One region of the Enterobacter cloacae subsp. cloacae ATCC 13047 genome, then DNA from elsewhere that is predicted to be linked to it. Evidence: predicted binding sites of a transcription regulator. Region 1 holds the regulator's gene; each other region holds the start of a gene.

Region 1 (9,784 bases):
CTCGAACCGATGCCTGCCGTCTCCCACTGGCTGCGTTATTCTGATGCCGCTAAAGCGGTGGTGGAGAAGAAAAGCTGGGATCAGCCGATCGACAAAGTGAATGCAATGGTGCAGGAGAATGTCTTTGCGCAGCTGAGCAACATCAAGACCCATCCATCCGTTGCTGTGGGTCTGCGCAATAACGCCCTTCGCCTGCACGGCTGGGTGTATGACATTGAGAGCGGTGAAATTCGTGCGCTGGATAAAGCGACGAAAACCTTCGTTTCTCTGTCTGAGAACCCGGAAGTGTTCTTCGAATAATGACGATCAGGGCATGGAAGCCCTGTCAGCTATCGAAATACGGCAATCTCCTGCGTAACCCAGAAGCGGGTTTTTCCGCCGCTTTCGCCATCGACCCGGCAATCTCCGCGCACTCGGCCAGTCCCTGAACGAAGGGATGATCGTGCATCAGCCACGGTATCGCGCCAAACGCGATTCTCCCGCGCACCGTTTCTGGTGCTTTAAGCGTGTAATCCTCGCCAATATCAGGGATCTCGTCGCCTGTCGCCTGCAGCTGTTTGCGCAGTGTCGGGAAAGGCAGATCCTCTGTTTTCAGCGGTTTTTGCCCGCGGGCATCAATAAACACGTCAAAGAGATAGGTGTTGTCTTCAGTCGCGATCGCCGTCTGGGCACGACCGACATCCAGCGTGTAATCATCACCTAATGCGACAACGCTGATGATCCCGGCCTCGCGCAGCGCAAGCAGCCGACGGATAGACTGCGGTGGAATGGCGGCGTAGTTGTCGATAAACACCCGCGCCAGTCCCTGTTTGAAACGTTCCCGGTCCTGCTCATTAAGATGCGGCACGATCTCCTGAACCACCTCGTGCAACCGAAGCACGGTGTAGCGCCAGGGCACCGTTCGCCGCTCACGTTTGTTGCGTTCGACCTCATTCAGATTGGCTTCTGCCCAGCTAAACGGGCCATGCTGTTTGCGGTCCTCAAACCAGGCATCGCGAAGGGTGTCCGCATCCAGGGCGCGCAGCCCGATTTTCTCACACCATGCCGGGTCGGCGAGTTCCAGCTCTTTTACCATCAGGGCAAAAATACGATCCAGCAGGCCGTCAGACCCTTTGGCGATTTCATTCTCAACGACAAATTCAGTTAATACCGACAGCGGCTCGTAAGGAATAGGGCAGTAAAAATCGGCCTCAGGCAGAATGCCTGTCCGGGACATGAGAACTATTTTTAACGCCTCGCTGCCCTTATCCAGAACGAATTTGTCATCAACAAAGGCGCCATGCTGCATAACAACCGCCATGGCGGCGTCCAGTCCGCTTAATGAGGTCCCCATAATCCCCACCCGACAGGCTGGGATATCGGCGTCCATCAACCCGGACCAGGGGCTTGGGAAGAAGGTGCGCGTGGCCTCATCCTCATCAGGCCAGACGTGGCCGGTGGCGATGACGGCAAGATTGAAGCGTTCAGGTAAGCGGCTGTTATTTACCGAAAGCGTAACGCCGTCTTTGTCGGTGGCGATATCCGTCACCTCGGCGGATTCATGGATATCGACATGAAATCCCAGCCTGCGGGCCTCTTTGACCACCCTCAGAAAACTGTCACGAAAATATTCCCCCAGCAGGATTCGGGGCAGAAACTGCCGATCGTGCAGGGAAGCTTTATCGACGTGATAGCGGGCGAGATGGGCTGCACTCTGCTCTTTTAACCAGTCGAGGTAGGTCATAAAAACGGGCGGGATTTCAACGCTGGCAATATTCGCCAGCATCAGACGCGAGTTTTCATCAATTCGATAGGGCATGCCCACGCCCGCTTCCTCGGCTTTTTCGAAAATGGAAACGGCCAGTGGCGTTTTATGCTTCAGGAGCGCGTAAAAGGTGTAAATCCCTGTGGGGCCGGAGCCGATAATGGCGATTTTTTTCATCGACACTGTTCCTGCTTTTTTTGTCATATGAAAAGCGTAGCAGGAGAAAGCGTAAAAAATCAGGCGATTGGGATTATTCAGACTACAAGAAGAGGATTTGCACCATTTCAGGACTGAAATGGTGCGTCCGAGTGGACTCGAACCACCGACCCCCACCATGTCAAGGTGGTGCTCTAACCAACTGAGCTACGGACGCAGAATGGTGCGTTCAATTGGACTCGAACCAACGACCCCCACCATGTCAAGGTGGTGCTCTAACCAACTGAGCTATGAACGCAACGTGTTGTCGGTGACAACGGGGACGAATATTAGCGGCACAGCACCGCAGTGGCAAGAGGCAAAATGCATTTTTCTCTCTGATTTCACGCGATTGCTTCATTACCGCGCAAAGTGAAGAGAAAGTAGCCGCCAGCAGGCGGCTACTGTGTATTTAACGTGCGGCGCGTTGCAAAATTACCGTGGATGGCTGACGTTGCAGGAAGCGCATACGCAGCATCATCATGATAGCCGCAGAGGTCAGACCGATAATAAAGCCGATCCAGAACCCTGCGGGCCCCATACGATCCACCACCAGATCGGTGAGCGCGAGAATGTAACCGCTCGGCAGACCCAACACCCAGTAGGCGATGAAGGTAATAAAGAAGATGGAGCGGGTATCTTTATAACCACGCAGTACGCCGCTGCCGATCACCTGGATGGAGTCAGAGATCTGGTATACCGCTGCCAGCAGCATCAGATGCGATGCCAGCATCACCACTTCCGGATTGTCATTGTAGAGCAGGGCAATTTGCTCCCGGAGTGCGACGGTGAAAAGCGCGGTGCAGACCGCCATACAGACACCCACGCCCAGCCCGGTACGCGCAGCCGTTTGTGCATCAAGGGTTGAACCTTGCCCCAGACGGAAGCCGACGCGGATGGTGACCGCGGCCGCCAGCGACATCGGCAGGACGAACATCAGCGAGCTGAAGTTCAGCGCAATCTGGTGTCCGGCCACGTTCACAATGCCCAGTGGCGAGACCAGCAGGGCGACCACGGCAAACAGAGTCACTTCGAAGAACAGTGCCAGCGCAATGGGCAGCCCCAGCTGTACCAGACGCATCATAATGTGCCAGTCCGGCGTGCTGAATGAACGCTCATTGCGGATATCACGCAGGGAGCGGGCGTGTTTAACAAAGGTGAGTATGCTAAAGAACATCACCCAGTACACCGCCGCTGTTGCCACGCCGCAGCCTACGCCGCCAAGCTCCGGCATACCAAAATGGCCGTAAATAAAGATATAGTTCACCGGAATGTTGACCAGTAAACCGATAAAGCCCATGACCATCCCCGGCTTGGTTTTTGCCAGGCCTTCGCACTGGTTACGCGCTACCTGGAAGAAGAGATAACCCGGTACACCCCAGAGCAGGGCGCGCAGATACCCCACGGCTTTGTCTGCCAGAGCCGGGTCGATATTATGCATGGCGCGAATGATATGCCCGGCGTTCCAGAGCACGATCATAATCAGTACGGAGACAAATCCAGCCAGCCAAAAGCCCTGGCGCACCTGATGGGCGATACGTTCACGTCGGCCGGAACCATTCAGCTGGGCGATAACCGGCGTGAGTGCCAGCAGCAGGCCGTGACCGAAGAGAATGGCCGGAAGCCAGATAGAGGTTCCGATTGCCACGGCGGCCATATCGGTGGCGCTGTAGCCACCGGCCATCACCGTATCCACAAATCCCATTGCGGTCTGGGCCACCTGCGCGATGATCACCGGGATAGCCAGTGCCAATAACTGCCGCGCTTCATTCATGTACTTCTGCACGTGAACACCTTTATTTTGTAGTTATATGAGAGACTAAAAAAGCCGCCGTAACTGGCAGCAAGAAGAAAAAGCAGAGGGGGAGCCAGCTATTGTAGCGGGCTTTAGCTATTAATCTAGTGAAAAAATCGCCAGAAAATGCGCTGCTCTGGCAACCTGTATTTCCAACTGTTATTGTGGTGGGATTAAACGGTGTCACCACCGTCCGGAAAATACAGGAGTTGTAAGCATGTTTACTGGTATTGTGCAGGGCACCGCTAAAGTGGTGTCCATTGATGAAAAACCTAATTTCCGTACCCACGTCGTTGAGCTGCCAGAATATATGCTGGATGGCATCGAAACCGGTGCCTCGGTTGCGCATAACGGCTGCTGCCTGACGGTGACCGAAATTAACGGCAACCAGATTAGCTTTGATTTAATGAAAGAAACGCTGCGTATCACCAACCTGGGCGAACTGGTGGTGGGCGATACCGTAAACGTAGAGCGTGCGGCGAAGTTCAGCGATGAAATTGGCGGCCACCTGATGTCGGGCCATATCATGACCACCGCCGAAGTGGCGAAAATTGTCACCTCTGAAAATAACCGTCAAATCTGGTTTAAAGTGCAGGATCCGTCATTAATGAAATACATCCTGTATAAAGGATTTATTGGTATTGATGGGATTAGCCTGACGGTCGGAGAAGTGACGCCGACGCGTTTTTGCGTGCATTTAATTCCGGAAACGCTGCAGCGTACGACGCTGGGGGCGAAAAAACTGGGGCAGCGTGTGAATATCGAAATCGATCCACAAACCCAGGCGGTCGTGGATACCGTCGAGCGTGTGCTGGCGGCGAAAGAGGCGGCCATAATAAAGGCCACCGAAGAAGAATAAAAAATAACCCCGGATACCCGGGGTTATTTTTTAGCGCGGCACACGTAAGCCATGTTCAATGCCACGACTGAAGACCACCTGCCAGAGCTGAATATCACGCGCGCGGAACGCACCTGCGCAGGCATTCAGATAATAGCTGAACATCCGTTTAAATCGCTCAGAATAGTTGTCTGCAATCTCAGGCCACGCTTGCTGGAAACGTTCATGCCACGCCATAAGCGTGGTGTCGTAATCCGCGCCAAAGTTATGCCAGTCTTCCATAATGAAGTGGCTTTCGCTGGCGTTGGCAATCTGGCGAACGGAAGGCAAACAGCCATTCGGAAAGATGTATTTATTGATCCACGGGTCAACGTTATTGTCCGTGCGCTTAGAGCCTATGGTGTGCAGCAGGAAAATGCCGTCGGGTTTTAAATTACGATCCACCACCTCAAAATAGGTGTCGTAATTTTTCGGCCCCACGTGCTCAAACATGCCCACGGAAACAATGCGATCAAACTGCTCGTTGAGGTCGCGGTAATCCTGCAGACGGATATCAACGTCGAGACCCTGGCAGCGCTCCCGGGCCATTTTTTGCTGTTCGGCTGAAATGGTTACGCCGACCACGCTGACGCCGTAGTGCTTCGCCATAAAATACGCCAGACCGCCCCAGCCGCAGCCGATATCCAGCACACGCATGCCGGGCTGCAGCTGCAGTTTCTCGCTAATCAGACGCAGTTTATCCTGCTGGGCTTCTTCGAGGGTTGTCGCCTTTTTCCAGTAGGCGCAGGAGTATTGCATGAAGGGATCCAGCATGCGGCTGAACAAATCGTTACCGAGGTCGTAGTGCTCTTTGCCCACGATCCACGCCCGCTTTTTGCTTTGCAGATTGAACAAACGGGCGGAGGCGACGCGCAACGTATCTTTTATATTGCGGGGGAGCTGGTTCTCCAGACCGGCGCGCAACACGCTGGCAAAGAAAATATCCAGCCGCTCGCAATCCCACCAGCCATCCATATAGCTTTCGCCCAGCCCTAACGATCCCTCGCGCAGCACGCGTTTAAAAAAATCGGGATGTTTGACCTGCGGATCGGAGGGTGAAGATCCGTTGATAGTGATGCCTGCACGACCTAACAGTTCACTGACGATCCGGGACCAGTTATCGTCCGGAACGCTGACTTCTTCTATACACGATGAACTCATAGCTTCTCCATCACCTTACTGTGATCAGAACCTTCAAACAGCGTAGACGCTTTTTATGGTTTGTGAGAAATCTCACGGTAAATACCGCGAGGCTAGTATCCGACGTAGAACAGAGGAAGGGAGATAACCCTTGCCGAAATGCCTTCCATGGTAAAACGGGAGCACTCCGGCTCCCGTTAACACTTAATATTTATCGTATTTAATCGAACCAAATTTAGTATAGGCCTCAAAATTTGGTGATTCAATAGAAAATTCTTAGCAACCTAATCACTGAAATGTTACATATTTTCCCCAGTGATTACGCGTGCGACGTTTCCGCCTGAGCATGGTTCTCAAGCTCGCGCTGTGCGGCGGATTGCATGCGATAACCCATTACTGCCAGCGCAACGGTGACCAGCATCACGCTGGTGGTAGTTAACAGCGGGGTGGCAATCAGCGCTGACACCACCAGGCTTGCCAGGAAGCACAGGCCGAGCTGCAGGGTATTTTGCAGCGCCGCGGCGCGTCCTGTCGCCTGCGGGAAAGGACGTAACGCCTGTGCGACCACGATAGGGTAAATGGCACCGTTAGCCACCGCCATCACGCAGAACGGAATCAAAATCTCCGTCAGACCGACGCCTGGAATAAACCCAACGGCCCAGGTGGCGCCCACGCTCAACGCAAACAGCGCCAGCAGCCAGGGCAGCATCTGCTGGCCTTCCCATTTCTGCAGCGCCGCACGGCAGCCGTATCCGCCCAGCAGGAAGGCGATGGTCTGTGGGACATAGCTCAGACCAATGGCGGCCGGGCTGTACCCCATATCGTGCAGAATAAACGGCGAGCCGGTGAGCCAGGCGAAGAAGCTCGCCGAGCAGGCGGCATAGACCAGGACGTTACCACGATACGCTTTGGCGCTCAGCAGGAAGAGGAACGTGATCGGTTTAGCGTCAGCATGCGCCTCTTTTTTATGCGCGGGCTTGAGGGCAAACGCTGGCAGCATCAGTACCAGGGTGATGGCAAACAGCGTGGCAAAAATGGCCTGCCAGTCAAAGTGCGCGAGGATCCAGCTGCCCAGCAGGGGAGCGAGGGCGGGTGACAGGCCAACCAGCGGCATAATGGTGGCGAAAATTCGGTTGGTACGGTTGGCCGGGTAGTAGTCGGTCACGAGAGCCTGCCAGGTTACCGCCGCGGCACAGACGCCGACGGCCTGCACAAAGCGCAGCACCAGCAGCCAGGTCGCATCGCGTACCCACAACATTCCCAGACAGCCTGCGGCAAAAATGGCCAGGCCCAGCAACAACACCGGTTTACGCCCGAAGCGATCGGAGAGCGGGCCCCAGAGCAGCTGTGCGATGGCAAAACCGGCGAGGAACAAACTCAGGCTGGCGCTGATGGCCGCGGCTGGCGTTTGCAGATCTTCCTGCATCGCCGCAAACGCGGGCAGGTACATATCGGTGGCCAAAAAGCCCAGCACGCTCAAACCGCCGAGCCAGACTAAAAATCCATTCCTGGGTTGCATTGTTTTATTCTCCTTGAGGAGGCAGGTAGACACTGGCGCAGAGTGTAGGGAGTGCAAAGCGGGTTGTGAAACGCTAATATTTGGCGGTTGCATTCAAATTTTTTGCAGGCAGAAAATGTGGTCAGATTATTCTCTTGAAGTGGTGGATGCTGTCGCGCGTAACGGCAGCTTTAGCGGTGCGGCACAGGAGTTGCACCGCGTCCCTTCGGCTATCAGCTACACGGTGCGGCAGCTTGAAGAGTGGCTGGCGGTTCCGCTGTTCGAACGGCGGCATCGCGATGTGGAATTAACGCCTGCTGGCGCGTGGTTTTTGAAAGAAGGGCGTTCTGTTATCAAAAAAATGCAGATCACCCGCGAACAGTGCCAGCAGATCGCCAACGGCTGGCGCGGACATCTTTCCATCGCCGTGGACAATATCGTTAAGCCGGAGCGTACCCGGCAGATGATCGTGGATTTCTATCGCCATTTTTCAGACGTTGAACTTCGTGTCTCGCAGGAGGTATTCAACGGGGTCTGGGACGCGCTGGCGGACGGCAGGGCAGAGATGGCGATTGGCGCAACCCAGGCGATCCCCGTCGGGGGGCGCTATGCGTTTCGCGATATGGGCATGTTGAGCTGGAAATGTGTCGTGGCACACGATCATCCGCTGGCTGCCCTGGAGGGACCGCTGAGTGACGACACGCTGCGCAACTGGCCGTCGCTGGTGCTGGAGGATACCTCGCGCTCGTTGCCAAAACGTATTACCTGGCTTCTTGATAACCAGCGGCGGGTGGTAGCGCCGGACTGGGAATCCTCCGCGACCTGCCTCAGCGCCGGGCTGTGCGTCGCGATGGTTCCCGTCCATTTCGCTAAGCCGAGAATCGATACCGGTGAATGGGTCGAGCTGACGCTGGAGAATCCGTTCCCGGATGCGGCCTGCTGCCTGACGTGGCAACAAAATGATGTGTCGCCCGCCATGGCATGGCTACTGGATTATCTGGGAGACAGCGAAACGCTTAACCGGGAATGGCTACGGGAGCCAGCTTAGCTGGCTCCACACGAGATTAACGACGGTAGTCGCGGAATGGACCATCCGCAACGGAACGGCGCTCGATAAGGCGCGGGTGAACTTCAATGGACTGCGACTCTTCACGTTTGTTGACGATCCTGTCCATCAGCATATTGAAGGCCGTTTCACCGAGAGAATCCTTCGGCTGGTGGATGGTGGTCAGCGCAGGCGTAAAGAAGCGCGCGTTGCGCACGTTGTCATAGCCGATCACGGATATATCCTGCGGCACGCGCAGGCCCAGCTCATCGGCTGCACACAGGGCCCCCATCGCCATGATGTCCCCGCCGCAGAACACCGCCGTTGGACGATGCGGCTGAGAAACGATCTGCTGCATGGCGCGGTAGCCAGACTCCGGCTCAAAGTCGCCCTGCACGATCCAGTTTTCCGGCACGGTGATCAGCGCTTCTTCCATCGCCTTCATAAACCCGGCCAGACGGCCAGCACCGGTGTTGCGCTCGAGCGGCCCCGGGATCACGCCAATTTCACGGTGACCGCGTTCAATCAGATAGCGGCCCGCCATATAACCGCCTTCGAAGGCGTTATCGATGACGGAGTCGGTAAAGTCGGCGCGCGCTTCGCCCCAGTCCATCACCACCATCGGGATATGACGATACTCTTCCAGCATGGAAAGGACAGATTCCGGGTATTCGGAACACATCACCAGCAGGCCATCCACACGCTTTTGCGCCATCATCGACAGATAGGCGCGCTGTTTTTCAATATTGTTCCACGCGTTGCCGAGGATAAGGGTATAGCCTTTCTGGAAGCAGTTTTTCTCAACCGCTTCGATGATTTCGGCAAAATAGGCCGCTTCACTGCTGGTCGCCAGCAAACCAATGGATTTGGTGTGATTAACTTTAAGGCTACGCGCAACGGCACTCGGCGAGTAGTGCAGCTCTTTGATTGCCGCCCAGACGGCGTTGCGCGTCTCTTCCGCCACGAAGCGGGTTTTGTTAATTACATGTGATACGGTTGTAGTGGAAACGTTTGCGCGTTTTGCTACGTCTTTAATTGTTGCCATTAAATGTCACTCCAGACCATATCCTAAACTCCTGAAAACCTTGAAGGTAAACGTTTGCCTTCTCTCACCCTTATCACGCAATTTTGAATTGCGGCACGCCAGGAAAACGACACGGGACGTCAGGAGGGGGTCAATGGCCGGTACGCTAATAAATTTAGCGTGGAATTTTGTCCTATCTTGATGAAAAGGGGAAGAGCTAAAGTGGTTATCCGTTTAAATCCTGGAAGATTTTTGACGTAAATTGTGTAAAAATGAGCAAGCTCACTTTTCGTGGGGGGATTAAAAGGAGAAAAATTGATGAGTTCCGATCTGAAGTTTTCGCTGTTCACCACCGTTATTGTGCTGGCGCTGATTGTTGCTGCAGGTCTGACGGCTGCACTGCACTGATTTACGCGGAGGGGGCGTTCGCTCTCTCCCGCTTGCCCTCATTGTTACATCTCCGGCA
Region 2 (9,784 bases), 2.3 Mb from region 1:
TCACCTCTCTGGACGATCTGCTGGCGGAAATTGGGCTGGGTAACGCCATGAGCGTCGTGGTGGCCAAAAACCTGCAGCAGGGCGAAGCAATACCTTCCGCACCTGGCGCATCCGGCCACGCGCATCTGCCGATCAAAGGCGCGGACGGGGTGCTTATCACCTTTGCGAAGTGTTGCCGTCCAATTCCTGGCGATCCGATTATTGCGCACGTCAGCCCGGGCAAAGGGCTGGTTATCCACCATGAATCTTGTCGTAACATCCGCGGCTATCAAAAAGAGGCGGAGAAGTTTATGGCGGTCGAGTGGGATAAAGAGACGGCGCAGGAATTTATCACCGAAATTAAGGTGGATATGTTCAACCACCAGGGTGCCCTGGCGAACCTGACGGCAGCGATCAACACGGCCTCTTCCAACATTCAGAGCCTGAATACGGAAGAAAAAGATGGCCGCGTATACAGCGCCTTTATTCGTCTGACCGCCCGCGACCGCGTGCATCTGGCAAATATTATGCGCAAGATCCGCGTCATGCCGGACGTCATTAAAGTCACCCGAAACCGAAACTAGTTTTATGAATGCACAACGTTATGCACGTATCTGCGAAATGCTCGCCAGGCGTCAGCCTGATCTGACGGTCTGCATGGAGCAGGTCCATAAACCTCATAACGTCTCTGCCATTGTCCGTACCGCAGACGCCGTCGGCGTGCATGAAGTGCACGCCGTCTGGCCCGGTGCCCGCATGCGCACCATGGCGTCGACAGCCGCAGGCAGTAACAGCTGGGTGTCCGTCAAAACCCATCAGACCATCGGAGAAGCCGTATCGCACCTGAAAGGTCGCGGTATGCAAATTCTTGCCACCAACTTGTCTGCCAAAGCGGTCGATTTCCGCGAGATCGACTACACCCGCCCGACCTGCATTTTGATGGGTCAGGAGAAAACCGGGATCACTCAGGAAGCGCTGGATCTGGCGGATCAGGACATCATCATCCCCATGATCGGCATGGTGCAGTCCCTGAATGTCTCTGTGGCCTCCGCCCTCATTCTGTATGAAGCCCAACGCCAGCGTCAGAACGCCGGGATGTACGAGCGCAGCAACAGCATGCTGCCGGAAGACGAACAGCAGCGCCTGCTGTTTGAAGGCGGCTATCCGGTGCTGGCTCGTGTTGCAAAGCAGAAAAAATTGCCTTACCCCCACGTCAACGCGCAGGGCGAAATTGAAGCCGATGCCGGGTGGTGGGCCACCATGCAGTACGCAGGGTAACCGATGAAAGGCCGCCTGCTGGATGCCATCCCGCTCAATAGCCTGACGGGCGTGGGCGCGGCACAAAGCAGTAAACTGGGCAAAATTGGCCTGCACACCGTGCAGGATCTCCTGCTCCACCTCCCCCTGCGTTATGAAGACCGCACGCAACTTTATAAGATTGGCGATCTGCTGCCCGCGATTTACGCCACCGTTGAGGGCGAGGTGCTGAACTGCAACATCACCTTTGGCGGCCGCCGGATGATGACCTGTCAAATCAGCGACGGCACCGGCATTCTCACCATGCGCTTTTTCAACTTCAACGCGGCGATGAAAAACAGCCTTGCGACGGGCCGCCGGGTGCTGGCATATGGCGAAGCCAAACGCGGGAAATATGGCGCAGAGATGATCCACCCGGAGTACCGCGTGCAGGGCGATCTCAGCACGCCGGAGCTGCAGGAGACGCTCACTCCGGTCTACCCGACAACGGAAGGTATCAAGCAGGCGACGCTGCGTAAGCTCACCGACCAGGCCCTGGAGTTACTCGATACCTGCGCCATCACCGAACTGCTAGCGCCTGAGCTGGCGCAGGGAATGATGAGCCTGCCGGAAGCGCTGCGTACGCTGCATCGCCCGCCGCCCACGCTGCAGCTCAGCGATTTAGAAAGCGGCAAACACCCTGCCCAACGGCGTCTTATCCTTGAGGAATTACTGGCGCATAACCTGAGCATGCTGGCGCTGCGCGCCGGTGCGCAGCATTTTCATGCCCAGCCCTTAAGCCCGCGTGATGAGCTCAAGGATAAGCTGCTGGCCTCCCTGCCGTTTAAACCTACCGGTGCCCAGGCGCGCGTCACCGCCGAGATCGAACGCGATATGGCGCTTGATGTGCCCATGATGCGCCTGGTGCAGGGCGATGTAGGCTCTGGTAAAACGCTGGTTGCCGCCCTGGCAGCCCTGCGCGCCATTGCCCACGGCAAGCAGGTGGCGCTGATGGCGCCGACGGAACTGCTGGCGGAGCAGCACGCGAATAACTTCCGCGCCTGGTTCGCCCCGCTGGGCATTGAGGTGGGCTGGCTTGCCGGAAAACAAAAGGGCAAAGCGCGTCTTGCGCAACAGGACGCCATCGCTCGCGGTGAGGTGCAGATGATTGTCGGCACCCATGCCATCTTCCAGGAGCAGGTGCAGTTTAACGGCCTCGCGCTGGTGATCATCGATGAACAGCACCGCTTTGGCGTGCATCAGCGCCTGGCGCTGTGGGAAAAAGGGCTGCAGCAGGGCTTCCATCCGCACCAGCTGATCATGACCGCCACGCCTATTCCGCGAACCCTGGCGATGACCGCCTACGCCGATCTGGACACCTCCACCATTGACGAGCTACCGCCGGGCCGTACGCCGGTCACGACGGTGGCCATCCCGGATACCCGCCGCAGCGACATCATCGATCGCGTGCGCAACGCCTGCACCCATGAAGGGCGTCAGGCGTACTGGGTCTGCACGCTGATTGAGGAGTCTGACCTGCTTGAAGCGCAGGCCGCAGAAGCAACGTGGGAAGAGCTGAAGCTGGCGCTACCGGAACTGAAGGTGGGCCTGGTGCACGGTCGCATGAAGCCCGCAGAAAAACAGGCCGTCATGCAATCCTTCAAACAGGGCGAGCTGCATTTGCTGGTCGCCACAACGGTGATCGAAGTGGGCGTGGATGTGCCAAACTCCAGCCTGATGATCATCGAAAACCCGGAGCGTCTGGGGCTTGCGCAGTTACACCAGTTGCGTGGCCGCGTGGGCCGTGGTGCGGTGGCCTCACATTGCGTTCTGCTCTACAAAGCCCCGCTCTCAAAAACCGCGCAGATGCGTTTGCAGGTACTGCGTGACAGCAACGACGGATTCGTCATTGCGCAAAAAGACCTGGAGATCCGTGGCCCGGGCGAGCTCCTGGGCACACGTCAGACCGGGAACGCTGAATTCAAAGTGGCAGATTTGCTGCGCGATCAGGCCATGATCCCTGAAGTTCAGCGCCTTGCCCGCCATATTCATGAACGCTACCCCGAACAGGCGGCAGCGTTAATTGAGCGCTGGATGCCGGAAACTGAGCGCTACTCCAACGCCTGATCTCAGGCGAACATCGGCAGCATCAGGTACAGCTTGATCACCAGCGCGTTGACGATATCAATAAAGAATGCCCCAACCATCGGTACCACCAGAAACGCCATGTGCGAAGGCCCGAAACGTTCGGTGATTGCCTGCATATTTGCGATTGCCGTTGGCGTGGCACCCAGACCAAACCCACAGTGCCCCGCCGCCAGCACCGCGGCATCGTAGTTTTTGCCCATCATGCGCCAGGTAACGAACATGGCATAGAGCGCCATAAACAGCGCCTGCACCGCCAGAATGGCTACCATCGGCAGCGCCAGCGACGCCAGTTCCCACAGCTTAAGGCTCATCAGGGCCATCGCCAGGAACAGCGACAGGCAGACGTTACCCAGCACCGAGACCGCACGTTCAAACACGCGATAGAAGCCCATCAGGGCCAGACCATTGCTCAGGATCACCCCGATAAACAGCACACAAACAAAGGTCGGCAGTTCAAAGGCCGTGCCCGCCAGCCATTGCGCAACCACTTTACCCAGCGTCAGACAGATGGCGATCATGGCGATGGTTTCAATCATCACCAGCGAGGTGATGGTGCGGCCAACGTCCGGCTTTTCGAACGCGGTGGGGACCAGTTCATCGTCCGGTCTGCCGTCCGGCGTGGTGGAGTGCTTCACCAGGTAGCGCGCTACCGGGCCGCCAATCAGACCGCCAAGCACCAGACCAAAGGTCGCGCAGGCCATCGCCACTTCCGTTGCGTTTTCAAAGCCATAGCGCTCGATAAACAGCTTACTCCACGCCGCCCCGGTACCGTGCCCGCCGGACAGAGTGATGGAGCCAGCCAGCAGACCCATCAGCGGATCCAGCCCCAGCAGAGACGCCATACCGATGCCGATGGCGTTTTGCATCAGCAGCAGACCAACCACGACAATCAGAAACACGCCCAGCACCTTACCGCCCGAGCGCAGGCTCGCCAGGTTGGCGTTCAGGCCGATAGTGGCAAAGAAGGCCAGCATCAGCGGATCTTTGAGGGACATATCGAAATCGATTTCCCAGCCCATGCTTTTTTTCAACACCAGCAGGGCCAGCGCCACCAGCAACCCACCGGCAACAGGTTCAGGAATGGTGTACTTTTTCAGAAAGGAAACACTGTGTACCAGCTTGCGACCAAGCAGAAGAACCAGCGTTGCGGCAACAAGGGTCGACAACGTATCGAGATGAATCATAAGAGGCTCCTGTTATGCGCGTGTTCCATACACACGCGGCGTTATCCTGGGCCGGCTTATGCTCGTCATGAGCCACCGGCGCGAAAAGTGTAATTTTTTTTTCCTCCACGTTGTAGAAAACCTGCTCATACCGGCAGATTTTCTCTCTTTTTTTTGCTGGCAATCGTTTGCTTTTACCAGGTGGTCAGATAAAATGCCCGCTTTTCCACCGTGGGATTACCGTCGATGTCCGTTAACAGCATAGAGTCTCCTGATGCGCAACCGATTGCGCAGAAGCAAAATAGCGAACTGATTTACCGTCTTGAAGACCGCCCACCGCTTCCGCAGACGCTCTTCGCTGCCTGCCAGCACCTTCTGGCCATGTTTGTTGCGGTGATCACCCCGGCACTGTTGATCTGTCAGGCGCTGGGTTTACCGGCTCAGGATACGCAGCACATCATCAGCATGTCCCTCTTCGCCTCCGGCGTGGCCTCAATTATTCAAATTAAAGCCTGGGGTCCGGTGGGGTCTGGCTTGCTGTCGATTCAGGGTACCAGTTTTAACTTTGTGGCACCGCTGATCATGGGCGGTACGGCGTTAAAAACCGGCGGGGCGGATGTCCCGACCATGATGGCGGCGCTGTTCGGCACGCTGATGCTGGCCAGCTGCACGGAGATGGTGATCTCCCGTGTTCTGCATCTGGCTCGCCGCGTGATCACCCCGCTGGTCTCGGGCGTGGTGGTGATGATTATCGGTCTGTCGCTGATTCAGGTGGGGCTGACCTCCATCGGTGGGGGTTATGCCGCAATGAGCGACCACACCTTTGGCGCACCAAAAAACCTGCTGCTGGCTGGCGTGGTGCTGGCCATCATTATTCTGCTCAACCGTCAGCGTAACCCGTACCTGCGCGTGGCCTCGCTGGTGATCGCCATGGCGGCCGGTTATCTGCTGGCGTGGGCGCTGGGCATGTTGCCGGAAAACACCGCGCCGACCAACAGCGCGCTGATCACCGTTCCTACTCCACTGTACTACGGCCTGGGCATTGACTGGGGTCTGCTGCTGCCGCTGATGCTGGTCTTTATGATCACCTCCCTGGAGACCATCGGCGATATCACCGCCACCTCCGATGTCTCGGAGCAGCCGGTGTCCGGCCCGCTGTACATGAAGCGTCTGAAAGGCGGCGTGCTGGCAAACGGTCTGAACTCCTTTGTCTCTGCCGTGTTTAATACATTCCCGAACTCCTGCTTCGGGCAGAACAACGGCGTGATCCAGCTGACCGGCGTGGCCAGCCGTTATGTCGGGTTTGTGGTGGCGCTGATGCTGATTATCCTTGGCCTGTTCCCGGCCGTGAGTGGTTTTGTGCAGCACATCCCTGAGCCGGTTCTGGGCGGAGCAACGCTGGTGATGTTCGGTACTATCGCGGCCTCGGGTGTGCGAATCGTCTCCCGCGAGCCACTGAACCGCCGCGCGATCATGATTATTGCCCTGTCGCTGGCCGTGGGTCTGGGCGTTTCTCAGCAGCCGCTGATCCTGCAGTTTGCCCCGGACTGGGTGAAAAACCTGCTCTCTTCCGGCATCGCCGCTGGCGGTATCACCGCTATCGTGCTGAACCTCGTTTTCCCGCCAGAGAAAAACTGATTGTCCTCACGGCAGGCTGTCAATGCCTGCCGTGACATCTCTTTACACCATTCCCGCCTTGAGCATTGCGCATAAATCGTGCATAACTCCTTTATGTACGTTTCGCGGGAAGGAAGACCATGAAATTTATTGGAAAGCTGCTCGTCTATCTTCTGGTAGCCCTGCTCCTTGTGCTGCTGGCACTCTATTTTCTACTTCAGACCCGCTGGGGTGCGTCACAGGTCAGCAGTTGGGTAACGGTGAACACCGATTACGAACTCAGTTTCGACCTGATGGACCACCGCTTTTCGTCGCCTTCCCACATCCTTCTGGAAAACGTCACCTTTGGTCGCGACGGTCAGCCCGCCACACTGGTGGCTAAAAAAGTCGATATTGGTCTTGGCAGCCGACAGCTCACCGATCCACTGCATATGGACACCATCACCCTGGTCGATGGCACGCTGAACCTCTCTCCGCAGACCGCGCCGATGCCCTTCCAGGCAGACCGTCTGCAGTTGAACAACATGGCCTTCAACAGCCCCAACACGGAGTGGGATTTAAGCGCGCAAAAAGTGACGGGCGGTGTCAGCCCGTGGCAGCCAGAAGCGGGTAACGTGCTGGGCAAAAATGCGCAGATCCAGATGAGCGCGGGTTCGCTCACCCTGAACGGGGTACCGGCCACTAACGTGCTGATCCAGGGCCAGCTGAACGGCAAGGAGGTGGTGCTGAACACCATCGGCGCCGATATGGCGCGCGGCTCGCTTACCGGCTCCGCCCTGCGCAACGCCGACGGAAGCTGGGTCATCGACACCATGCGCCTGAACGAGATCCGCCTGCAGAGCGATAAAACGCTGCTGGATTTCTTCTCGCCGCTCAATACCATCCCCTCCTTGCAGATTGGCCGCCTTGAGGTCACCGATGCGCGCCTGCAGGGGCCAGACTGGGCCGTAACCGATCTGGATCTCAGCCTGCGCAACCTGACGCTGAGCAAAGGAGACTGGCAGAGCCTGGACGGGCGTTTATCCATGAATGCCAGCGAATTTATTTACGGCTCGCTGCATCTGTTCGACCCGATCCTGAATGCGGAATTCTCTCCGCAGGGCGTGGCGCTGCGCCAGTTCACCTCCCGCTGGGAAGGGGGCATGGTGCGCACCTCCGGCAACTGGCTGCGCGACGGTAAAGCGCTGGTACTGGACGATGTCGCCGTCGCCGGGCTGGAGTACACCCTGCCGCAGAACTGGAAAACGCTGTGGATGGATCCGCTGCCGGAATGGCTGAACAGCGTGACGCTGAAGAAGTTCGGCCTGAGCCGCAACCTGGTGATCGACATTGATCCCGCGTTCCCGTGGCAGATCACCTCTCTTGATGGCTATGGGGCTAACCTGCAGCTGGCGCAGGACCACAAATGGGGCGTATGGGGCGGCAGCGCCACGCTAAACGGCGCAGCAGCCACCTTTAACCGCGTGGACGTGCGACGTCCGTCGCTGGCGCTGAACGCTAACGCCGCCACGGTCAATATCACCGATCTGAGCGCCTTTACCGAGAAAGGCATTCTGGAAGCCACCGCGACGGTTTCTCAGCTTGCGCAACGACAGACCACGGTGAGCCTGAACGGGCGCGGCGTGCCGCTCAACATCCTGCAGCAGTGGGGCTGGCCCGCGCTGCCGGTGAGCGGCGACGGCAACATTCAGCTGACAGCCAGCGGGAGTGTGCAGGCGAATACCCCGCTGAAGCCAACGGTAAATGGCAAGCTGAGCGCGGTAAATATGGATAAACAGCAGGTTCAGCAGACCATGACGGGTGGTGTAGTTTCAACACCACCCTCACCCCAGCCCTCTCCCTGAAAGGGAGAGGGAGTAAACCATTCCCTCGCCCCTTTGGGGTGAGGGGAATTAAAGGTGAACCACCACCTCATCCCCCTCCGCGTCCACCACCACGCCCCACTCGCTGCCCGCGTATGAGCCACCTTTCACACCACTCACCTTCTGCACGTTGCGCAAGCATACCGACCAGTTCCGCGCGTCACCCGCGCCGGTAAGGGTCACAGTGTCGCCCTTGCGTGACGCCTTCAGCGTAAACGCCACGGAGCCGTCAGCCGCAGGCACCTCGCTCACCGCCGTTGCGCCCTCATCCAGGTTAAACAGCTGGAAGGCCGTGCCCTCATTCCAGGCGTAGTCCGGTTTGTGCTTGTTGTTACCCAGCGCCAGCAGGGTATTGTCGCGCACATAAACCGGCAGGCTCATGAAATCGTGCTGCTGCTTATGCCAGCGACAGCCCTGAACCTCATCGTTGTGCCACAAGTGCGTCCAGCGACCTTCCGGCAGGTAAAACTGCACCTCACCCGCCTCGGAGAACACCGGCGCCACCATCAAGGCATCCCCCAGCATGTACTGACGGTCGAGATAGTCACACGCCGGATCGTCCGGGAACTCCAGCATCATCGCCCGCAGCATCGGCGTGCCGCACTCCCGTGCCAGCGCCGCCTGACGGTAGAGGTACGGCATCAGCTGGCATTTCAGCTGCGTAAAGTGGCGCACCACGTCACAGGACTCATCATCGTACGCCCACGGCACCCGGTAGGATTTGCTGCCATGCAGGCGGCTGTGGCTGGAGAACAGCCCGAACGCGCACCAGCGTTTGTAGACGTGCGCCGGGGCGGTGTTTTCGAACCCGCCGATATCGTGGCTCCAGAACCCGAAGCCGGACAGACCAATCGACAGCCCGCCGCGCAGGCTTTCCGCCATTGATTCATAGTTGGCATAGCAGTCGCCGCCCCAGTGCACCGGGAACTGCTGTGCGCCGACGGACGCCGAGCGCGCAAACAGCACCGCCTCCTCCTCGCCTACCGTCTCTTTCAGCACGTTCCACACCAGCGCGTTATAGATGAAGGCGTAATGGTTGTGCATCTTCTGCGGATCGGAACCGTCAAACCACTGCACATCCGTCGGGATACGCTCGCCGAAATCGGTTTTGAAGCAGTCCACGCCAATCTCCACCAGGCCCTTCAGCTTGTCGGCGTACCACCGGCACGCGTCCGGATTAGTGAAGTCGTAAATCGCCAGCCCGGGCTGCCATTTGTCCCACTGCCACACGCTGCCATCCGGGCGCTTCAGCAGATAACCTTTCTCTTTCAGCTCGTTAAATACCGGCGATTTCTGGCCGATGTACGGGTTGATCCACACGCAGACCTTCAGCCCTTTCTCTTTCAGGCGGCGGATCATCCCTTCTGGATCCGGGAAGGTCACCGGGTCCCACTCAAAATCACACCACTGGAAGGCCTTCATCCAGAAGCAATCAAAATGGAAGACGTGCAGTGGCAGGTCGCGTTCGGCCATGCCGTCGATGAAGCTGTTCACCGTCGCTTCGTCGTAGTTAGTGGTAAACGAGGTGGTGAGCCACAGGCCGAAGGACCACGCCGGCGGCAGCGCCGGACGACCGGTGAACTGCGTGTAGCGGTCCAGGACCGCTTTTGGCGTCGGGCCGTCGATCACAAAATACTCCAGATATTCGCCCTCGACGCTGAACTGTACTTTGGAGACCTTCTCCGAGCCGATTTCAAACGACACATTTTCCGGATGGTTGACCAGCACGCCGTAGCCGCGGTTGGTGAGATAGAACGGAATGTTTTTGTAGGACTGCTC
Region 3 (9,784 bases), 1.6 Mb from region 1:
TTTCACGAACTTTTCATTCAAATGGATGTGTGCATGAGTAATATACGCATTGAACTAAACAGAACAACCAGAATGCTCGGAAGACTGTTCCCCGCCATATTGGCATTCACACCAGCAATAACCTCAGCAGGAATTATTGAACAGTCCACTTCCGTCCCACAAGATTTTTCCGCTGATACCGAATATGTTATCAATAAAGATGTAACGATTTCTTCCTCAAGCAATAAAGCAGCCGTATCCGTATCAGGTATTGATGTCACATCAGTAACAAATAAAGGTAATATATCTGGAGCGGCCAACGGTCTTGATATTAACACCGGCGCTCAACGAGTCATCATTACGAATGAAACTGGAGCAACCATTTCTTCTACTGAAGCAAATGCGGTAAACATCGAATCAATGCAGGGGAATTTAATCAACGAAGGTAATATAAAAGGTGTTCAGACGGGTATTTTCATTAGCGAAAATTCATCAACGGTAAATATTACGAATACAGCAACGGGGAAAGTCGAAGGCAATACAGGGCTTAGTACTGAAGTTGCTACAGCAATTAACAATGAAGGGACATTCAATGGCCTGGAAGGTGATGGTATTGCGCTAAAAAATGGCAATTCCAAAATATCAAATAGCGGTACCATAACAGGCACGCAGAACGGTATTTATGTCTCAGGTAACGCTAAAGTTGATATTACGAATAGCGGTTCGCTCGGGGGTGGAAATGCGGCAGTATTTTTTGCCAGCGATAAAAATAACACCCTGGTGCTTAATACTGGCTCATCATTATCAGGTGACGTTATTTCGACAGTCTCGAAAGGTAACACCCTAACCCTGGTAGGCACCGGTACAGAAGACAGCAATTTTATCGGACTGAACGAAGGCGATGGTTTCGCCTCTGTCAAAATGAACGGTGAAGACTGGACGCTGACGGGTAACGTCGACATCATTGGCGCCGGTGATTCACTGCAGGTGAATAGCGGCAACCTAACCCTGGCGGGTACCGTTTCCAATGCTGGCAATACGCTGGTGGCGAATGAAGCCACGCTCCAGCTGGGCAATGGCGAAGGTATGGCAAGTCTCAGCGGCGGCCTAACCAACAATGGTACGGTTATCTTTAACCAGGGAGGCAATTTTACGTTTTCTACCGACATGACCGGCAGCGGAAACGTAGAGAAAGTTGATGCGAATACGCTGACGCTAACCGGCAACAACAGCTATACCGGCGATACGACCCTGCGAAACGGCACAACGCTGGTAGCGGCAGGCGCAACGTTAGGTGTTGAAAACAGCAATGCCACTCTCACCGTGCAGAACGGGGCAAAGTTTGCCACCGCAGGAACCGTCTACAACAACATCACTATTCTCAGCGGCGGTACGCTGGCAGCGTGGAATGCAATTGAGGGCAACACAACCCTCAGAGACGTCGGCATTGATACCATTAACGGCAACGTGACCAACAGCGGCACGCTTTTGCTCAGTGCAGCCGACCACAGCGTGGGTAATGACTTTACCATCAATGGCGACTATACCGGCGCAGAAGGTAGCCAGATTGTGTTAAACAGCGAGCTGGGTACTGACACGGCACCTACCGATCATCTCACAATAACCGGCAGCAGTTTTGGCCAGTCCGGTGTGACCGTCAGCAACATGGGTGGACTTGGCGCACAGACCGTGAACGGCATGGAGATTGTCAGCGTCGCCGGCAGCTCTGAAGCACAGCTGACGCTGGCCAAACCGGTTGTGGCAGGCGCATACGAATACTCTCTTTACCAGCATAGTGACGGGAACTGGTACCTGGAATCGAAGGCCACGCCACCTGTCGATCCAACAGATGATACCGATGACGGTGATAACACCGACAACGGTGGCAATACCGACGATGGCGGTAACACTGATAATGGCGGTAACAATGACAATGGCAGCAATACCGACGATGGCGGCAACAGCGGCGGCAATGATAACGGCGACGGTGGTAATAATACCGATAACGGCGGCGGCAATACCCCAGCACCAGAAGTGATGGCACCTGAAGTGGGCGCGTATTTAGGCAACTATCTGGCGGCTCAGAGTATGTTCCTGCACAAACGTGACGATCGCGATCAGCTCACTTTCCGTAACGAAGACGATCTGAATACCTGGATGTATGTTAAAGGTCGTTACCATGAAAATGATGCAGGCGGCGATAAAGTCAGCTACGACACCACGACCACCGTTCTGCAAGTCGGCAGCGATTTCCTCAGCAAGCCAATGGACAGCGGTATCCTGCGTGCCGGTGGCATGTTCGGTGCAGGCCAGGCGAAGACCCACTCAGATGCGAAACACAACGTGCGTGACGCACAGGGTAAAGTCGATGGCTTCAACGTTGGGCTCTACGCCACCTGGCAGGAAGATCAGAAATTACGCCTGGGCAGCTACATTGATACCTGGGCCGCTTACAGCTGGTACAACAACAAAGTGACCAGCAACCGCAACGATGAGGATTACAACAGCGAAGGTTTTGCCGCGTCTGTTGAAGTCGGCCATGCGTGGGTTATCCCATCTGAAAACGAGCGTACCTGGAAGATCGAGCCTCAGGCGCAGGTGATCTACAGCTATCTTGATCAGGAAAATCATACGGACCGCGATGGCGTCCGGGTGACGACTCTGGATAACGACAGCGTCTTCGGTCGTCTGGGTGTGAAATCCAGCTATTTCCAGCAAAAGGACGTCACGGCCTGGCAGCCATACGTTGCGGTGAACTGGCTGAAGGGTGCAGGTCAAAACGATCTGGCCTTCAACGACGAAACCGTAAGTAATGATACGCCGGAGGATCGTGGTCAGGTAGAGCTGGGTATTACCGGCAATCTTAACGAAACCACGACGATTTCACTTCGCGCCAGCGGCGAATGGGGTGAAAACAACTATGCCGCTTATGGCGGTCATATTTTGTTAAACCACCGCTGGTAATCCATCCGCATCAAGCAAAAAAGCAGTGGCGGATGCCACTGCTTTTTTTAATTATCCAGTTCACCCATGGATTTAACCTGGTCACGGTTAATCTGCTCGGTTTGACCAGTTTCCGCGTTTTTATACGACACCAGACCGGTATCGTCATCCACCTGCGGTTTGCCGTCCGTAATGATGGTGCGGCCATCGGTGGTTTTCACCGCCTGATTAGATGAACATCCCGCTACGGTGAACATTGCAGTGGCAGCCAGAACGGAAGCGATCAGTAGTTTATTTTGCATGGTGTTTTCCCCTGCTCTCAGTTGAATTTCATTATCGACCTAACCATTTTAGGCTAACTGACTGAATGCGGATGGAAAACCAGAAGGTTCTGAAGAGGGGAAGAATGCCCGGTAACCGAACGGTACCGGGCAATTTGTCTTACTTGTTAATCTGGGCGTGCATTTCCTGGACCGAAATCACCTTCTCGGTGGCATCCGCGTTCAGCGCCATGGCTGTTGCGAAACCGCCGTTCAGGGTGGTGTCGTAATGCACTTTGTACTGCAGCGCGCTGCGGCGAATCAGCTTGGAGTCTTCAATCGCCTGGCGGCCCGCAGTGGTGTTGATGATATAGGTGTATTCGCCATTCTTAATGCGATCCTGAATGTGCGGACGACCTTCATGCACCTTGTTCACTAGGCGCGGGTTGATTCCCGCTTCACCCAGCACAATCGCCGTACCGTGGGTTGCATCCAGCTCGAAGCCCTGTTTCAGTAGCTTGGCAGCAAGGTCAACCACGCGCTCTTTATCACCTTCGCGAACAGAGAGCAGCGCACGGCCAGATTTCTTCATGGTGGAGTTGCTGCCCAGTTGCGCTTTAGCAAACGCTTCTGCAAAGGTGCGGCCCACGCCCATCACTTCCCCGGTAGAGCGCATCTCTGGCCCTAAGAGCGGGTCAACGCCCGGGAATTTGTTGAACGGCAGCACCACCTCTTTTACAGAGTAGTACGGCGGGATAATCTCTTTTGTGACGCCCTGCTGAGCCAGCGTCTGGCCGGCCATCACGCGCGCCGCCACTTTTGCCAGCGGAATACCGGTCGCTTTAGAGACGAACGGTACGGTTCGTGCCGCACGCGGGTTCACTTCAATCAGGTAGACTTCGTTGTCTTTCACGGCGAACTGGACGTTCATCAGGCCGCGAACCTGCAGTTCGAAGGCCAGTTTCTGCACCTGCTGACGCATCACGTCCTGAATTTCCTGGCTCAGGGTGTACGCTGGCAGAGAACAGGCGGAGTCGCCTGAGTGCACGCCCGCCTGCTCGATGTGCTCCATGATGCCGCCAATCAGCACCATTTCACCGTCGCAGATAGCATCCACATCCACTTCAACCGCATCGTCGAGGAAGCGATCCAGCAGCACCGGCGCATCGTTGGAAACGCTGACTGCCGTCTGGAAGTAACGACGCAGGTCAGCTTCGTCGTAGACGATTTCCATCGCGCGGCCGCCCAGCACGTAAGAAGGACGCACCACCAGCGGGTAGCCAATCTCTTTCGCCTTCTCAACCGCTTGTTCAATCGCAGTCACGGTGGCGTTTGCCGGCTGTTTCAGCTTCAGACGGTCAACCGCCTGCTGGAAACGCTCGCGGTCTTCTGCACGGTCAATGGCATCCGGGCTGGTACCGATAACCGGCACACCTGCGGCTTCGAGCGCGCGCGCCAGTTTCAGCGGCGTCTGGCCGCCGTACTGCACGATCACGCCTTTTGGCTTCTCGATGCGCACGATTTCCAGCACGTCTTCCAGAGTTACCGGTTCGAAGTAGAGACGGTCAGAGGTGTCATAGTCGGTAGAGACCGTTTCCGGGTTACAGTTGACCATGATGGTCTCGTAACCGTCTTCGCGCAGCGCCAGAGAGGCGTGTACGCAGCAGTAGTCAAACTCGATGCCCTGGCCGATACGGTTTGGGCCACCGCCCAGTACCATGATTTTGTCGCGGTCAACAGACGGATTCGCTTCACACTCGTCTTCATACGTGGAGTACATGTAAGCCGTATCGGTCGCGAACTCTGCCGCACAGGTATCAACACGCTTGTAGACCGGGTGCAGGTCATACTGGTCGCGCAGCTTGCGGATTTCCGCTTCACGCACGCCGGCCAGTTTTGCCAGACGCGCGTCGGCAAAGCCTTTGCGTTTCAGCATGCGCAGGAAGTCAGCATCCAGGCCATTGATGCCCAGCTCCGCCACTTTCTCTTCCAGACGCACCAGCTCTTCAATTTGCACCAGGAACCAGCGGTCGATGTTGGTCAGGTTGAACACGCCGTCCACGGACAAGCCTGCGCGGAAGGCGTCGGCGATATACCAGATACGCTCTGCGCCCGCGTCTTTCAGCTCGCGGCGGATTTTGGTCAGTGCTTCCGGGTCGTCCAGGCTCACTTTAGGATCGAAGCCGGTCGCGCCCACTTCGAGGCCGCGCAGCGCTTTCTGCAGGGATTCCTGCTGCGTGCGGCCAATCGCCATCACTTCACCCACAGATTTCATCTGGGTGGTCAGACGGTCGTTCGCGCCAGCGAATTTCTCGAAGTTGAAGCGTGGAATTTTGGTCACAACGTAGTCGATAGACGGTTCGAAGGACGCAGGCGTGCGGCCCCCGGTGATATCGTTCATCAGCTCGTCAAGGGTGTAACCGACCGCCAGTTTCGCCGCCACCTTCGCAATCGGGAAGCCGGTCGCTTTAGAAGCCAGCGCGGAGGAGCGGGACACGCGCGGGTTCATTTCGATAACAATCAGACGGCCGGTTTTCGGGTTCACCGAGAACTGCACGTTAGAACCACCGGTTTCGACGCCGATTTCACGCAGTACCGCCATCGATGCGTTACGCATGATTTGGTACTCTTTGTCGGTCAGCGTTTGCGCTGGCGCAACGGTAATGGAGTCGCCGGTGTGGATACCCATCGCATCGAAGTTTTCGATGGAGCAGACGATGATGCAGTTGTCGTTTTTATCACGCACCACTTCCATCTCGTACTCTTTCCAGCCAATCAGCGATTCATCAATCAGCAGCTCTTTGGTTGGGGAGAGATCCAGGCCGCGCTCGCAAATCTCTTCAAACTCTTCGCGGTTGTAGGCGATACCGCCGCCGGTGCCGCCCATGGTGAAGGAAGGACGGATGATGCACGGATAACCCACTTCAGCCGCAACGGCCAGCGCCTCTTCCATGTTGTGAGCGATACCGGAACGCGCGGTGTCGAGGCCGATTTTTTTCATCGCCACGTCGAAGCGACGACGGTCTTCTGCTTTATCAATCGCGTCGGCGGTCGCACCAATCATGGTCACGCCGAACTCTTCCAGCACGCCCTGACGCTCCAGCTCCAGCGCACAGTTCAGCGCAGTCTGGCCACCCATGGTCGGCAGAACCGCATCCGGACGCTCTTTCTCGATGATTTTACGTACCACTTCCCAGTGAATTGGCTCGATGTAGGTTGCATCCGCCATTTCCGGGTCGGTCATGATGGTCGCCGGGTTAGAGTTCACCAGGATAACGCGGTAACCCTCTTCGCGCAGGGCCTTACACGCCTGTGCACCGGAGTAGTCAAATTCACAGGCCTGACCGATAACAATCGGGCCAGCGCCAAGGATCAGGATGCTTTTTATGTCTGTACGTTTTGGCATGGTCTTCTCGGCTCCTGATTATTTAGCGGTCTTACGGTATTGCTCGATAAGTTCGATGAAGTGATCGAACAGCGGTGCGGCATCGTGCGGCCCCGGGCTGGCTTCCGGGTGTCCCTGGAAGCTGAACGCTGGCTTATCGGTACGATGGATACCCTGCAGGGTGCCATCGAACAGGGATTTGTGCGTCACGCGCAGATTAGCCGGCATTGACGCTTCGTCTACTGCGAAGCCGTGGTTCTGTGCCGTAATCATCACCGTGTTGTTGTCAATGTCTTTCACCGGGTGGTTACCACCGTGGTGACCGAACTTCATCTTAATGGTGTTCGCCCCGCTCGCCAGCGCCAGCAGCTGATGGCCGAGGCAGATGCCGAATACCGGAATATCGGTTTCGAGGAAGGACTTGATGGCATCGATAGCGTAATCGCACGGTGCCGGGTCGCCAGGTCCGTTAGAGAGGAAGATGCCATCCGGGTTCATCTTCAGTACGTCTTCGGCAGAGGTTTTCGCCGGCACCACCGTCAGACGGCAGCCGCGATCAACCAGCATGCGCAGGATATTGCGCTTGGCGCCGAAATCGTAGGCAACCACGTGGAACGGCAGCTCGCTCTCTTTTTTCGCTTCCGGCAGGTCATCTGACAGCGTCCAGCTACCTTGCGTCCAGCTGTATGCTTCAGTGGTCGTCACTTCTTTCGCCAGGTCCATGCCATTCAGGCCCGGGAAGGCTTTCGCTTTTTCCAGCGCCAGCGCCGCATCGAGATTGTCCCCTGCGATGATGCAGCCGTTCTGTGCACCCTTCTCGCGCAGCAGACGCGTTAACTTACGGGTATCGATATCGGCAATCGCCACAATGTTATGGCGCTTCAGGTAGGAAGAGAGGTCTTCGGTATTGCGGAAGTTGCTGGCAATCAGCGGCAGGTCGCGAATGACCAGGCCTTGCGCATGTACCTGAGAAGATTCTTCGTCAGCAGCATTGGTGCCGACATTGCCGATATGAGGATAAGTAAGAGTAACGATTTGGCGAGAATAGGAAGGATCAGTGAGGATTTCTTGATAACCGGTCATTGAAGTATTGAAAACGACTTCCCCAACCGCCGAACCCGTTGCCCCTATGGCCCGACCGATAAACTGGGTTCCGTCTTCCAGAACCAATAGCGCTGACTTAATCAAAACACCCTCCAGAGAATATTCACTCACTTTATTTGCATATTAATTCACAACCATGTCATAAATCAATGCAAATGTGTTGCCAGCGGATTTTTGGCAAACGGCGGCATTCTGGAGATTTGCCAGGTAAAAGTCAACTCAAAACGGATATTTTAATTATCCTTTTGCAAGCCTGGAGGCCTGAAAAGATGTTAAGCGGCAAAAAGATCAGGTAAATCACGACAGAAAACGCTTGCGTGGCAAGTTTATTGGAATTTCTGGTACGCAGATAATAAAAAGTGGACCAAACGGTCAAAATTTACATACCAGCAACACAAAATGGCGGGATAACACCTACTTTTAGCCAAAAAAGACAAAAATAAACATGGAATGGGTAAAATAAAAGGGCAATAAATTATTGCCCTATGCAATCAAAAAGTTACGACTGCAATAACCACATCACGATGGGTAATATCTCTTACAAATTGTTGAGATCGAGCACATCACGCATATCAAAAAGACCATTTTCTTTGCCTTTCAGCCACAAAGCGGAGCGAACGGCACCATTCGCAAATGTCATGCGGCTGGATGCTTTATGCGTGATCTCTACACGTTCTCCAATATCGGCGAACATCGCAGTATGTTCCCCGACGATGTCACCCGCACGCACGGTTGCGAAACCAATCGTTCCCGGGACGCGTTCGCCCGTATGGCCTTCGCGGGTATATACCGCGCAGTCTTTTAAATCTTTATCCAGTGCATGCGCAATCGCTTCGCCCATTGCCAGCGCCGTGCCGGAGGGAGCATCGACCTTGTAACGGTGGTGAGCTTCGACAATCTCAATGTCGGTATAATCGCCCATTACTTTTGCGGCCTTCTCCAGCAGCTTAAGCATAACGTTGACGCCCACGCTAAAGTTAGCAGCGAAGACAATAGCAATCTCATGTGACGCATCCTGAATGGCTTGTTTACCGGCTTCATCAAACCCGGTGGTGCCAATCACCATGCCTTTGCCGTGCTGACGGCAAAATGCCAGATGGGTCAGTGTGCCTTCTGGCCGGGTGAAATCGATAAACACATCAAAATCATCTTTCACCGCATCAAGGCTGCTTTGAACGGTAACGCCCGTCTTGCCCGCGCCTGCCAGTTCACCGGCATCGGCCCCAAGAAGCGATGAACCTTCACGTTCCAGTGCAGCGCCCAGCGCTACGCCATCCATCTGAAGTGCCGCCTGAATGAGCTGGCGACCCATACGTCCACCCGCGCCCGCAATAGCGACACGGATCTGTGCATCATGCATAGTTATTCTCTTACGTTAAAATGATGTAAACCGTTTTCAGATTAACCAGCCTTTGTCAGGCCTGCCAACTGAAAACACCGATAATTAGAATTTAACGTGAAACGGACTCAAATATCAGTAAAAGACATGATTTTGTCGTCACGATAAAGTAGCAGATAAAAAAAAGGCCAGCACAGGAGGTGCTGGCCTTTCCTCAGAAGAAGGATTATTCCACTTCGCGTGCATCAATACGCAGCTCTTTCGGGACTTCGAAGACGATGTTTTCTTCGCGGCCTTCCAGCGGAACGGCTTCACCACCACCCAGTTCCTGCAGACGGGTGATCACGTTCTGCACCAGGATATCCGGTGCGGAAGCCCCTGCGGTGACACCGACACAGGCCGCGTTTTTCACCCACGCTTCCTGAATGTCCGTCGCGTCGTCAATCAGAAACGCCGCCTTGCCCATGCGCTGCGCCAGTTCGGCCAGACGGTTGGAGTTAGAGGAGTTTTTCGAGCCGACCACCAGCACCACGTCCGCCTGCTCAGCCAGCGCACGCACTGCTTCCTGGCGGTTAGTGGTTGCGTAGCAGATATCATCTTTACGCGGCCCGACGATTTTCGGAAAACGCTGGCGCAATGCGTCAATCACATCCGACGTATCATCAACTGAAAGCGTGGTCTGCGTCATGAACGACAGACGGGCTTCGTTTTTTACGTTCAGCGTCAGAACATCTTCCGGCGACTCCACCAGATACATCCCCCCTTCCGGGTTGC

The links. The regulator PurR, encoded in region 1, represses purine synthesis genes. The targets are predictions, from matches to a motif close to CANGCAAACGTTTGCNTG.
Region 2: ECL_RS00535 (nucleobase:cation symporter-2 family protein) is a predicted target of PurR. The motif match lies at 4,704-4,721, and genes of this name have one in related genera.
Region 3: carA (glutamine-hydrolyzing carbamoyl-phosphate synthase small subunit) is a predicted target of PurR. The motif match lies at 7,974-7,991, and genes of this name have one in related genera.

Annotation. Positions count from the first base shown of each region.
Region 1 is NC_014121.1:2,386,857-2,396,640, reverse strand. It holds gene ECL_RS11505 (carbonic anhydrase) at 1-300, shown strand, start outside; gene ECL_RS11500 (FAD-NAD(P)-binding protein) at 326-1,921, opposite strand; tRNA gene ECL_RS11495 (tRNA-Val) at 2,041-2,117, opposite strand; tRNA gene ECL_RS11490 (tRNA-Val) at 2,122-2,198, opposite strand; gene mdtK (MdtK family multidrug efflux MATE transporter) at 2,352-3,725, opposite strand; gene ECL_RS11480 (riboflavin synthase) at 3,952-4,593, shown strand; gene cfa (cyclopropane fatty acyl phospholipid synthase) at 4,624-5,772, opposite strand; gene punC (purine nucleoside transporter PunC) at 6,071-7,270, opposite strand; gene punR (DNA-binding transcriptional activator PunR) at 7,386-8,297, shown strand; gene purR (HTH-type transcriptional repressor PurR) at 8,314-9,339, opposite strand; gene cydH (cytochrome bd-I oxidase subunit CydH) at 9,637-9,726, shown strand.
Region 2 is NC_014121.1:102,737-112,520, reverse strand. It holds gene spoT (bifunctional GTP diphosphokinase/guanosine-3',5'-bis pyrophosphate 3'-pyrophosphohydrolase) at 1-563, shown strand, start outside; gene trmH (tRNA (guanosine(18)-2'-O)-methyltransferase TrmH) at 568-1,257, shown strand; gene recG (ATP-dependent DNA helicase RecG) at 1,261-3,342, shown strand; gene gltS (sodium/glutamate symporter) at 3,345-4,547, opposite strand; gene ECL_RS00535 (nucleobase:cation symporter-2 family protein) at 4,773-6,164, shown strand; gene ECL_RS00530 (AsmA family protein) at 6,284-7,987, shown strand; gene yicI (alpha-xylosidase) at 8,036-9,784, opposite strand, start outside.
Region 3 is NC_014121.1:827,738-837,521, reverse strand. It holds gene ECL_RS04065 (autotransporter family protein) at 400-2,943, shown strand; gene ECL_RS04060 (YgdI/YgdR family lipoprotein) at 2,991-3,224, opposite strand; gene carB (carbamoyl-phosphate synthase large subunit) at 3,364-6,588, opposite strand; gene carA (glutamine-hydrolyzing carbamoyl-phosphate synthase small subunit) at 6,607-7,755, opposite strand; gene dapB (4-hydroxy-tetrahydrodipicolinate reductase) at 8,210-9,031, opposite strand; gene ispH (4-hydroxy-3-methylbut-2-enyl diphosphate reductase) at 9,237-9,784, opposite strand, start outside.